Regions from separate parts of the Chitinibacter mangrovi genome, predicted to be linked through region 1. Evidence: predicted binding sites of a transcription regulator. Region 1 holds the regulator's gene; the other holds the start of a gene.

Region 1 (6,151 bases):
GCGATTGACGACAAATCGCCCTACACCGGCGGCCACTGTCAGCGCGTGCCCGAGCTGACCATGATGCTCGCTGATGCAGTCAACCGCTGTACAACGGGCGAATTGGCCTCATTTTCAATGACCGAACGCGATCGTTATGAGTTGAAAATTGCAGGCTTGCTCCACGACTGCGGCAAAATCACCACGCCGGTGCATGTGGTCGATAAAGCCACCAAATTACAAACCATTTTTGACCGGATCGAGCTGATCGATACGCGCTTTGAAGTGCTGCTGCGCGATCTGGAAATCGCCTTGCTGCGCGGAGTGATCACCGCCGAGCGCTACGAGCAGGAGCGCCAGGATCTGCTAGCTGATCGCGATTTTATCCGTGCGGTGAACAAGGGTGGTGAAATGCTGCCCGATGAAGATATTGCGCGGATTGCGGCGATTGCCACGCGCAGCTGGCAGCCTGCTCTGGCGAGCACGGCGCAGAATTTTTTATCGGCTAACGAGCAGGAAAATCTGTCAATCCGCAAAGGCACCCTGACGGCTGCCGAGCGCGACATTATCAACCGGCATATTGAAATCACCATCCAGATGCTCGAAGCGCTGCCTTGGCCCGCGCACCTGAAAAACGTCCCCGAATACGCAGGCGGGCATCATGAGCGCATGGACGGCAAGGGCTATCCGCGCGGTCTGAGGCGCGAGCAAATGAGTGTTCAGGCACGGATTATGGGTATTGCCGATGTATTTGAAGCCCTGACCGCGCGTGATCGACCGTATAAAGACGGGATGAAGCTCTCGGTGGCGCTAAAAATACTGACGCGCATGGCGTGCGAGCAGCACGTCGACAAGGAACTACTCAAAATCTTTCTGCGTGAGCGGGTCTGGTTTGACTATGCCACGCGCTTTTTGAATCAAAGCCAGGTCGATGAGGTGGATATTGCCGCACTACTGGCTCAGCTCGAAGCCTGAGTTTCAGGCCTCTGGTATCCGAAATGCGCCATTTAGCGCGGCATAAATAAAAACGCCGCGCAAAAGGCAACGCAACACAACATGGCAAACAAGCCTAGCGATTGTGTGGCGACAAAGAAATAGCGCCATACACGGCTTTCTATTCTTTTCCAGCCCCCGGTTCTTTGCGCGTACCAGATCCCGGCCATAAAACCGCCCATGGCTTCGTAATCATTCAGAAAAACGTCAATCCGTGGCGGCAGGGCGTCGCTGTAGTTGTCTTTGAGGTAGCTATACATCATTGACGCAAACAGGGCATACAGCCCGCCACCGAGCAGCGCACCCAGAATCAGAAACGGCAATCCAAAACTGAAAAACCAAGCATTCATCGACTTGTCCTTATTGCTGCGTGGAGTGAATGCTGCTTACTTTGGGTTTATTTGCGCAGTCTGTCAATTTGCTTTCAGGGACTTGCGGTTTTTCTGCGCTAGATTGAATTGGCTTTAATGGGTATCTGTCTGCAGGTCTTGTCTATATTCCGCTGTAGGCATATACCCATGGCTTATTTTCTGGCCTTGTCCACTTGCTTGGCAAGCTTTTTGGCTGCTGCCGGTTTGGGCAGATCGTCGCCATTGACATAGGCTTTCTTGATTTCATCGGCCAATTGCAACACCGCAGTCGCGTACAGCGTGCTCTTGTTGTAGCGGGTGATCACGTAGAAATTGTTAAAGCCCAAAAAGTGCTGGATAAAGCCCGGCTCGGTTTCCAGTGTGTAGAGCACTGCTTGCTGCTTGGTGTTGACTTCATTAATCGGTGCCACGCCTTTGGCGATCAGCTCGTCCACGGTGTAGTGCAGCTTGAATTTATCGGCCACCAATTGAGTCGGATCGCCATTGAAGTTGACCGCGGTGTAGGTGTCGCCGCCGTCTTGCCAGCCGTGCTGATTCAGGTAGTAGGCCACCGAGGCCATCGCGTCGCCGGGGTTGCTCCAGATGTCGTGAAAGCCGTCTTTGTCCCAGTCTTGCGCCCATTTGCGAAACGAGGTGGGCATAAATTGGGGCCAGCCCATCGCGCCGGCGTAGCTGCCTTTAAAGCTCAGTGGGTCTTTCTTCTCTTCGCGCGCCAGTAGGAATAGTTGGGTGAGCTCTCCCTGGAAATATTCAGCGCGGCGCGGGTAATTAAATGCAATGGTTGATAGCGCATCGACAATCCGGAATGAGCCGGTGTATCGGCCGTAATTCGTTTCTGCGCCTAGGATGGCGAGCAATACCTCGGGGGCAACTTGGTATTTGCGCGTGATGTCGCCAAGCAAAATCGCATTTTCGCGCCAGAATTTGGCGCCATTGTTAATGCGGGTTTTGTTAACGAAATTGGCTTCAAATTCATGCCATGGGCGGCTGGTGGAGGGCTTGTCCAAGATCGTGATGATATTGCCTTTGAATTCGGCCTGTTGCAGCCAGCCCGCGATTTCCTCGGGGGCAAAGCCATGATCCAGTGCAGTTTTGTTGATGTATTGCTGCACTTCAGGGCGGCTGATTAATTCGTCGTCGGCCAAGACGGCGGTGCTGCTGAGGGTGAGGAGGAGGGTCGCGGCTAGGGTTTTGAAATTCATGGTTCGCTCAGTTTTGGGGTCGGATTCGGCGCGCTGGCGCTGAACGGGGCGTAGGTCGGTGATTCACCTGCGCCGGATTAATTGGGTTAGTTCGCTTAATGAGTACTTAATTAGAGAGGGCCGAGCTCAGCAGCTTGGCGGTGATGTCCACAATCGGTATCACGCGCTCGTACGCCATTCGCGTTGGGCCAATCACGCCCAGCGTGCCAACGACTTCGCCATTGACTTGATAGGGCGCAGTAATTACCGAGCATTCATCGAGCGGCGCTAGGCCCGACTCGCCACCAATATAAATCTGTACGCCTTCGGCGTGGTGGCCTTGCTCAAGTAATTGCAATAGGGCGGTTTTTTGTTCAAAAAGTTCAAATAGCTGACGCATGCGCTGCATATCGCCGGAAAAATCATGCAGGCCTAATAATTGGTGCTCGCCAGCAATCACCATATGTTCGCTATTGAGATTGCTGCTGACTGCCACAGCGGCATTCATCAGGCTGGTCAGGTCTTGTTTGACGCGAATGACATCGCTTTGCAGCCAGCCCAGTAGATTGCTCAGCGTTTTTCCGGCGCAATGCTCATTTAAAAAGTTAGCAGCGTTGATGAGCTCGTTGGGCGCAAAATGGCGCTCGGTTTGCACGATGCGGTTTTGCACATCGCCATCATTGGTCACCAAAATCAGCAACACGCGCTTATCACCGAGTGGCAAAAATTCGATTTGCTTTAAATGCAGCTCGCTGCGCTTGGGCGTCATCACCACGCCAGCAAATTGCGTCAGCTGTGACAATAATTGCGACGCCGCCACAATGCTGTGCTGCGGATTATCATTGGGTAGCGCATGCGTGGTGGTGATCTGGATTTGCTCCAGCGGCTGCACTGCCAGCAGCGTATCGACAAACAGCCGATAGCCTTGCGCGGTGGGAATCCGCCCCGCCGAAGTATGCGGGCTGGCCACCAGACCCAGATGCTCCAGATCGGCCATCACATTGCGGATCGTCGCACTGCTGACATCCAGCCCCGAAAATTGCGACAAGGCTTTCGAGCCCACCGGCTGGCCGTCGGCGATATAGCGCTCGACCAGCGTTTTGAGCAGAATTTGAGATCGGTCGTTCAGATGCATGGGATTACCTAAGTCAAAAACGAGCGAAAAGTATGAAGTGCAAGGCAGAAAATGGCGAAAACCGGAGTTTACTCGAGTAAATGAGGATTTTGAGCCATTTTTTCGATGCGTAGCGAGTGCAGAGCTAGCAGCAATTCATGCTTTGCAGCCGTTTTTCGCTGGATTTTACCTGCTCTTTGGTATATTAATGCGGCTGCTCCCCGATAAATTCAAGCCTTCAACGCCATGCACAGCCTATTCAAAACCATCGCCCTTGTGGGGCGCCTCAATACGCCATCGCTGGGCGACCCGATCCGCCGCCTCGCGGCCCTGCTCGAATCGTGCGATGTCAAAGTCCTGATCGAAGGCAAAATTGCGCAAGAGCATGAAATTAGCGCTTACCAATGCGTTGATCGCGATCACATCGGTAAGCTGGCCGATCTGGTGATTGTGCTAGGGGGGGATGGTACCATGCTGTCAGTCGCACGGTTATTGGCACCGTACCGTATACCTCTGATGGGTATTAATCAGGGGCGGCTGGGCTTTATGACTGATATTCCATTGCATGAGATGGAAAAATCGGTCCCCAATATTCTGGCCGGGCAATTTGTCCCTGAAGAGCGCATCTTGCTCGAAGCGAGCATTTTGCGCGAGGGCAAAACCATTAATACCTCGCTGGCGTTTAACGATGTGGTATTTAGCCGTGGCTCGATAGGTTCGATGATTGAATTCGAGATTTTTGTTGATAGCCAGTTTGTCTACAGTCAGCGCTCGGATGGCTTAGTCGTTTCAACACCAACCGGCTCGACCGCGTATGCGCTGGCCTCCGGCGGCCCGATTTTGCACCCATCGCTACCGGCGATTACCTTGGTGCCGATCTGCCCGCAATCACTGTCGAATCGCCCGATTGTGGTGTCTGAAAACGCCCAAGTCGAATTTCTGCTCACCCGCGGCCAAGACGCTCGGGTGTATTTCGACAATCAATCCGATTTTGAACTACAGGAAATGGATAAAGTCCTGATCCGCCGCTATACCAACTCGCTGCGCATTCTGCATCCGCATGGGTATAGCTACTACGATATGTTGCGGGCTAAGTTGCGCTGGGGTGAGAAGTTATTGTAATCACCGCTGGAAACTACTGCGAAGCTTGATTACTGCGTTAAAAATCTCCTCAAAATCCTCATTTACCTCGGTAAATTCCGGTTTTTCGTCGATTTTTGCCTTGTACTCAAGTTTCTCGCTACGTTTCCAGCTCGCTTTTTATTCTTTTCTAGTCGGTCGATAAAACTGATTTTGCAGTTAATCGCCCACATCCTGTTTTTCCCTCTTGCCCAAAATCCAAACTTTCCTTAAAGTGAACGTTCGTTCTTATTGAGGCGCGCCGCTCCATGCTGTCTGCTCTGCATTTACGCGATTTTGTTATTGTTCGTGAACTTGATCTGGATTTTGCCAACGGCCTAACGGTGCTCACCGGCGAAACCGGCGCGGGCAAATCGATCATTATCGATGCACTCGGCTTGTTGCTGGGCGAGCGCGCCGATGCGGGTGTGGTGCGTCATGGTTGCGAGCGTGCCGAGTTGTCTGCGGAGTTTGCCACCAGCAATCTGCCGCAAGTGGCTGCGTGGCTCGCGGAGCAAGGCTTTAGTGATGAGGGCGATCAGTTGCTGATTCGCCGCATTATCGACGCCAGCGGCAAATCGCGCTCGTTCATTAATGGCAGCCCAGCAACCTTAAATCAGCTCAAAGCAGTGGGCGAGTGGCTGGTCGATATTCATGGTCAGCACGCGCATCAATCGCTATTGCGACACGACGCGCAGCGCGAATTGGTCGATGCCTATGCTGGCGCGACAAATCTGGCGCGTGAGGTCGCCAAGCATTACCAACACTGGCATAGCCTGGCGAACGAGCTGCAATCGGCTGAGCAAAATGCCGATCGTTTCGAGGCGGAGCGCGAGCGGCTGCAATGGCAAATTGATGAAATTGGCGGCTTGGCGATTGCCGCAGATGAATGGCCGGAATTACAGGCCGAACATAAACGCCTGCACCACGCCGCTAGCCTGATTGAAGGTGTACAAAGCGGCCTGGATGCATTGGCCGATGGCGATGACAATTGCCAAAGCTGGCTGGCTACCGTTGCCCATCGCCTGAGTCAGCTCGCCGAGTTCGATCCGGCGATTAATGAAACGCTGGAATTGCTGGCTGGCGCAGAGGCACAGCTATCCGAATCAGTATCAAGCTTGCGCCATTATGCTGATCGACTGGAGCTCGACCCGAGCCGCTTGGCCGATGTTGAAGCGCGGATGGATTCGCTATATCGCGCCGGGCGTAAATACCGCGTTGATCCTTCCATGTTGGTTGAGCAATTGGCCGAGTGGCAGGCGCGTTTGGCCGAGTTGGGCGGCGCAGAAGGGCTCGATGCCTTGCGTAAACAGGTCGCGCAAGCCGAAAGCCAGTTCCGCAAACACGCGGAAAACTTATCCAAGCAACGCGCCAAAGCGGCTAAGACCTTATCC
Region 2 (6,151 bases), 1.6 Mb from region 1:
TGTTTGTGCCGATGGCCGCGCGCCACGGCCTACTGGAAGAAGCCGAGCGCTCTTTATTCGAGGTGATTATCGGCAAGCTGAAAACCAGCCCGACTCTGGCCGGGGAATCCATCGCGCTCAATATGGGGCTGCTTGGCGCTTTGGGCACGGTAGAGGGGCAGGATATTTTTCTGCAGCAGCTGGATAAAATCAAAGCCTACGCCAGCCGGATCGCATTTGAAGTGCCGGAACATCAGCTACTGGCTCACCCCGAGCTGGCCAAACGGCTGGCCAAACTACTGGCCGATAGCGGCTTTCGCTTTGGCATCGACCATTTCGGTTTTTCCGCCAGCGCAGCATCGCTGATGCAAACCCTGCGCCCACAATACGTGAAGATTGATCGGCGCTTGATCCGGGATATGAACGATCATCAGGATTCGCGCCAGATGATTGCCTCGCTGCTGCAAGTGGCCGATTCGCTCAATATCCTGACCATTGCCCAAGGCGTGGAAACGCAGCAACAATGGCAACAACTGGAAGACATGCAGCTGAAAGCCGCACAAGGCTACTTGATTGGCCGCCCAAGCGAAGTGATTTAAGCCGCATCGCCAAGTACATCAAGCAATAAAAAAGGAGAACCGAGGTTCTCCTTTTTTCTGCGTCATTTTCGGCACTCGCCAGCATTCACCACAGGTATTTACACCATGGCGGGCAGCAGCGCCTGCTTCATTTTTTGCAAGGCTTTGGCTTCGATCTGGCGAATACGCTCGGCAGAGACCTGAAACTCAGCCGCCAGATCGTGCAGGGTCGAAGATTCGCCTTCATCAGTCAGCCAGCGCGCCTCGATAATGCGACGGCTACGTTCATCCAGCGAATCCAGCGCTGCGCCAATACCTACCGATTGCAGCTGATCCAGGCGATTACGCGCCATCACGGCAGTCGGTTCGCTATGGCTATCGGCCAGCCAGTCAATCGGTGCGTAGCCTTCATCGTCGCCATCATCAGCCACCAGCGCGACGTCCTGCCCGGTCATCCGGGTTTCCATTTCCAGCACTTCTTCGGGTTTAACGCCCAGATCATCGGCAATTTCTTTGGCCTGAGTATGGGTCAACGCGGCAAAGCTGGACTTCATCGAGCGCAGATTGAAAAACAGTTTGCGCTGCGCTTTGGTGGTGGCAATACGCACCAGACGCCAGTTGCGCAGAATGTATTCATGAATTTCGGCTTTGATCCAGTGCACGGCAAAAGAATATAAGCGCACGCCACGGCTGGCTTCAAAGCGTTTCACGGCTTTCATCAGGCCGATATTGCCTTCCTGGATCAGATCGGCTTGCTGCAAGCCATAGCCGCTGTAACCACGGGCAATCGAGACCACTACGCGCAAATGCGACAGCACCAGCTGACGGGCGGCATCCAGATCATTGTGTTCTTGATGGCGGGTAGCCAGATCGTGCTCCTCTTCCGGAGTGAGCATCGGAAACGCGTTCACACGCTGAACGTAACGCTCAATGCTGTCACCAACAGATAGTGCAGGTAGCGTTAGTGCAGTACTCATGATTCGATCTCCTGTCCAAAAATACATTGACTGCTCAATATTAGCACTCTTATTGCTAGAGTGCTAAATCTGTTGAGAGTTCAATGATTGAATCACAGAACAGCAGCATACTGCACGGTAATTATTACTATCGGATGGATAGATTTCGTCTTTCTACAGGCTGGCCTGGCACACGCGGTTGCGGCCTTCGGATTTGGCGCGATACAGCGCCCGGTCTGCGCGGATCATGGCGTCCTGCACCGATTCGGCGGCGCCAACCAGCGCAACGCCCTGGCTAATCGTATAGGAAAAATGCCGTTCGCCCTCTTCCACAACGACTTTGCTATTTTGCACCAAGGCACGGATGCGCTCGGCAATCACCAATGCATGCTCCAGATCGGTGTCGGGTAGCAGAATAATAAATTCTTCACCGCCCGTTCTGGCCATCAGATCGCTGGAGCGCAAAGCCTGAGCACACCAGCGAGCCAATTGCACCAGCGCCTGATCACCGCATTCATGCCCGTAGCTATCATTGATTTTTTTAAAGTGGTCAATATCCAACGCAATCAGGCTCAGTGGCGTGCGCTTGCGTTTGGCGCGGTCGCCCTCTTGCCTGGCTCGTTCGTACAATGCGCGGCGATTGAGCAAGCCGGTCAGCGGATCGGTACGGGCGACCACTTCCAGCTGAGCAATTAGCTCGGTGTTTTTATTGATCAGCTCGATCAGATTATCGTTCACGGTATTGAGCGCGCTGGCCGTCATCTTTTCTGCGGTCAGATCAGTCGCCAGCTCGAAAAAGATCTGCTCGGCATCCGCCGCCGATTTTAGCGCAATCAGCAGGGAGCGCGCCCAGTAAGGGCTACCGTCCGGGCGTTGCCCCGAAAACTCCAGCGTAACCGGCGTACCCTGCTCGGCCAGCGTCAAGTAATAGCCAACTGATAAGCCTTCCGGCTGTAGGCCGAATTCGGCACGCGATTGACCCAGCATGGCTTTGGCGGACTGACCGATCAAACGCCCGTATTGTTCACTGACATAGATAAACCGCCCTTGGCGGTTCATCATTGAAATCAGTGCGTGATCTTTCATCGCCCGCAGCCAGCTGGACTGACTGTTGATCTGAGTCTGTAATTCCTTGCGCAACTGCTTTTCAGCAGAAATATCGACGGCAAACCCGGCAATCCCGCTTAATTGCCCGGCTTCATCGTAAAGGCAGGAGCGATGGCAGCGCAGCGTACGGGCATTTTCACCCGGATAAGGCAGCTCCAGCTCGGCAATACGCGGCTGGCCTGTTGCCAGAACGGCCAGCTCTTCAAACTGGATATGCTCATACAACCAGTCGGGCAACAAATCGGCATCGCTGCGCCCCAGAAACGCTTCGGCAGACAGACCATGCAAGTGCCCCAGCTCGGGATTCACCCAGATATAACACGACTGCAGATCCTTGATCCAAGCGGCCACCGGTAAAGCCTGCAACAAGGCCGCTTCGGCAAAATGGACACTATCGGTATCGTCTTGATTCATGCTGGCCCCGGTCAATTGTACTCAACCACATAGCGATAATAATCACTACGGAAATAGGAGTAGGTCAATTCAAAAGCGCGGCCATTCGGTAAAAAGCTGACCCGGGTCAGACGCAGCAAAGCCTGTCCGGGCACGAAACCGCACAGCTCGGCCATCGCTTGATCGCAGATATAGGCGTCAATTTCTTCCATCGCCTTGGCAATCACCAATTGATGCTCGTGCATGTATTGATACAGCGATGCGCCGACTTCATCGGGGTTGGGCAGAATATGGCTGGGTAAGGTCGTTGACTCGTAGCCAACCACCTGATCGTTGGCGGTACGCAGGCGTTGCAGGCGGCTGACTTTTTCGCCGGTCTTCAGCTTCAGCCGCCACTCTTCCTCCAGATCAGGTTCGCCTGTTTCGCGCTTGAGCCAGACCGAGCCCGCTTTAAAGCCACGCGCATGCAATAGATCGGAAAAATTGCTCAGATGCGACATCGGCTGATCAATCTTGGGGGTGATCTGGTAATACTGGGTACTGGTTTGCAACAGCCAGCTTTCACCGACCAGCCGGTCAAACACCACCTGCACCGTGGCCAGCGGCAAGTCAAACAACTGAGCAAATTGCAGCGCGGTGGGCAAGGATTCGTTGGGCAACCAGTAGCCCGCCGTGATCGCGATTTTCAGCTTCTGGTAGAACTGCACCATCAGCGATTGTGGGGAATTGGGATCGGGGGCGAGGGCCAGCAATTTGCGATCTGAAAGCGGATTGGACTGCATGGTAAAAATCCTCGGTGACAGGCTCTGAGCATAGCAGTACCGCGCCAAATTGCTAATGTGGCCGCAGAGGATCACCTAGCGCATCAGAATTTCTCGCCCCGCAATACGCGCACTTCGGACAACCACTGCACCAGGGCAAAATGCTCGCCAAAACGCTGCATGATTTCCTCGGCCAAGGCTTCGGCGCTGGCGGTATCGGTGATTAGCTCGATCTGGATATTTTCATTGGCGTCAAAATTGCCCCGTTTTTCGCCATGAGCGCCCTTGCCTCTGGCCGCGACGATGGTCCAGCCGCGAATCTTGCGCTCATTGAATAACTCGACCAGATCGTTTTCCAAGACGGCCTCGGTGACCAGCGTCAGCATGGATTTGGGATAGAAAGCCATTGTCTGTCCTTAAAAAAACAGCATCGTGAATTGGTGATACACCGGAATGCCCACCAGCAAATTAAACGGGAAAGTCACCCCCAGCGCAGCACCCAGCGACAAGGCCGGGTTGGCCTGCGGCACGGCCATCCGCATCGCGGCAGGGGCAGCAATATAGCTGGCTGACGCTGCCAGCGTGGCCAGCAACACCACCCCGCCCAGCGACAAGCCCATCAGCAGGCCAAAACCGATCCCGATCCAGCTCAAGGCCAGCGGCACACCCACACCAATCGCCAGCACCAGCGCGCCGTGCTGGCGCAAAATACCGAATTTACCCGCCACGACCAGCCCCATTTCCAACAGGAACAACGTCAGCACCGGTTTGAACAGATCAAGATACATTCGATCGAGCGGCTGAATGCCCTGCGGGCCAGCAATCAAGCCAATCAGCAAGCCGCCAATGAGCAGCACCACGCTTTTGCCCAGCAACACTTCATGCAGCAGCTTGCCCCAGCCATGACCCGCCTGCTTGGCCGCGCCAGCTGCGCTGCCTTTAAGCCGCGAGAGAATCACTCCCACCACCAGAGCGGGCATTTCCAGCAAGACCAGAAACAGCGTGGTTTGTGACTCGTAACTAATATTCAAGCGCGAAAGATAGGCCACACCCACGGCAAAAGTCACCACTGATGCCGAACCATAATGCGCGGCAATGCTGGCCGCATCAACCTGGCTCAGCCGGATGCGCAGCAAAGGATACAACAGCAGCGGGATGATGGAGCCCATCAGCAGCACCAGCATCGCTTGCGGCAACACATCCATAATCGGTTGCTTGGCCAGTGCCAGCCCACCCTTGATACCAATGGCCAGCAGCAAAAACACCGATAGCGTGTCGTATAGCGCACTAGGCAGCTTCAGATCGGATTTGGCCAGCCCGGCAGCCAGCCCCAGCAGAAAAAACAGCACAACGGGATCGATTTGCATGTAGAAATGTTTCACGTTTATTGGAGTAATGGCGCAACTTTACTACATAGCGCAATGCAAAAAAACTCATAAAAACAATGAGGATATTCTGCAAGACATGTTGCTGACAGGCAGATTTCACTGGCAACAGCAGCTAGCAGTAGACGCAGCAGCGAGCATTTTTCCAAGACACCAAAACAACAAAGGGTATTGCCCGCCAAGGCAATACCCTATTGATTTTCATGCATATACCCCAATGGCAACTGCATCAATGCAGCGGCAAACATCTAGGCCGCGCTATTTTCCAGCTCGTGTACGCGCAATTGCAGCGATTGCCGCTTGAAGCTGGCCAATCGGTGGTTCATGACATGGTTGACCAGCCCGTCGGACAAGTCGAAATGCTTGCTCCAGTGCTGGAATTCCAGATCGGTTTGCCCTAGCGCATTGTGGCAGCGCGCCAGCAGCTCGTGCGATTGCATGACCAGATAAGGGTTGGGCATGGCACTGGAGACTTCCAGCGCCTGATTCAGAAAATACAAAGCCTGATGGGGTCGCCCGGCATCCAGATTGATTTCGCCCAGGCCGATCATGGTGACCGCCTTGCCCCAGTTATTGCTGCTATGGGCATTGAGCACCAGCGCGCGTTTCAGCTGATCACAGGCGGCGTCAATTTTGCCCTCGGCCCGGAACAGATAACCACGGTAGTAGTAAATTTCTGGCTCGTACTCGCAGAAAGGAATACCCAGCACCAGCTCCTGCGCCTGATCAATGTACTGATGCGACAATAAATATTGCCGCCGATGATAGGCATAAGCGGCCAGATTGATCAGCAGGCAAACTTTGGCTTCCACCTGCTTGACCTGCTGCATTTCGTGCTGGGCTTTGTGCGTGTATTCAAGGCAGGACTGGTGGTCTTCAAAAATCCAGAACAGCTTGCCAATACCGATATACGCCTGCGCCCTCGCCTGTGCCCAGTTGCGGTCAATGCCCACTTCCAGCAGTTGCAGCCAGTAATCCATCGCCGCGTCGTA

The links. The regulator HrcA, encoded in region 1, represses chaperone genes, less so after heat shock. The targets are predictions, from matches to a motif close to ATTAGCACTCGNNNNNNNCGAGTGCTAAT.
Region 2: the regulator HrcA is predicted to act here: its motif matches at 1,574-1,602, upstream of rpoH (RNA polymerase sigma factor RpoH).

The regions. Positions count from the first base shown of each region.
Region 1 is NZ_CP157355.1:47,883-54,033, reverse strand. Features, by position in the region: gene ABHF33_RS00230 (HD domain-containing phosphohydrolase) at 1-954, shown strand, start outside; gene ABHF33_RS00225 (hypothetical protein) at 987-1,322, opposite strand; gene mltB (lytic murein transglycosylase B) at 1,496-2,545, opposite strand; gene hrcA (heat-inducible transcriptional repressor HrcA) at 2,652-3,659, opposite strand; gene ABHF33_RS00210 (NAD kinase) at 3,885-4,760, shown strand; gene recN (DNA repair protein RecN) at 5,027-6,151, shown strand, end outside.
Region 2 is NZ_CP157355.1:2,063,537-2,069,687, reverse strand. Features, by position in the region: gene ABHF33_RS09850 (EAL domain-containing protein) at 1-578, shown strand, start outside; gene rpoH (RNA polymerase sigma factor RpoH) at 677-1,534, opposite strand; gene ABHF33_RS09840 (GGDEF domain-containing protein) at 1,688-3,034, opposite strand; gene ABHF33_RS09835 (GntR family transcriptional regulator) at 3,046-3,795, opposite strand; gene ABHF33_RS09830 (P-II family nitrogen regulator) at 3,879-4,181, opposite strand; gene ABHF33_RS09825 (sodium-dependent bicarbonate transport family permease) at 4,191-5,141, opposite strand; gene ABHF33_RS09820 (tetratricopeptide repeat protein) at 5,408-6,151, opposite strand, start outside.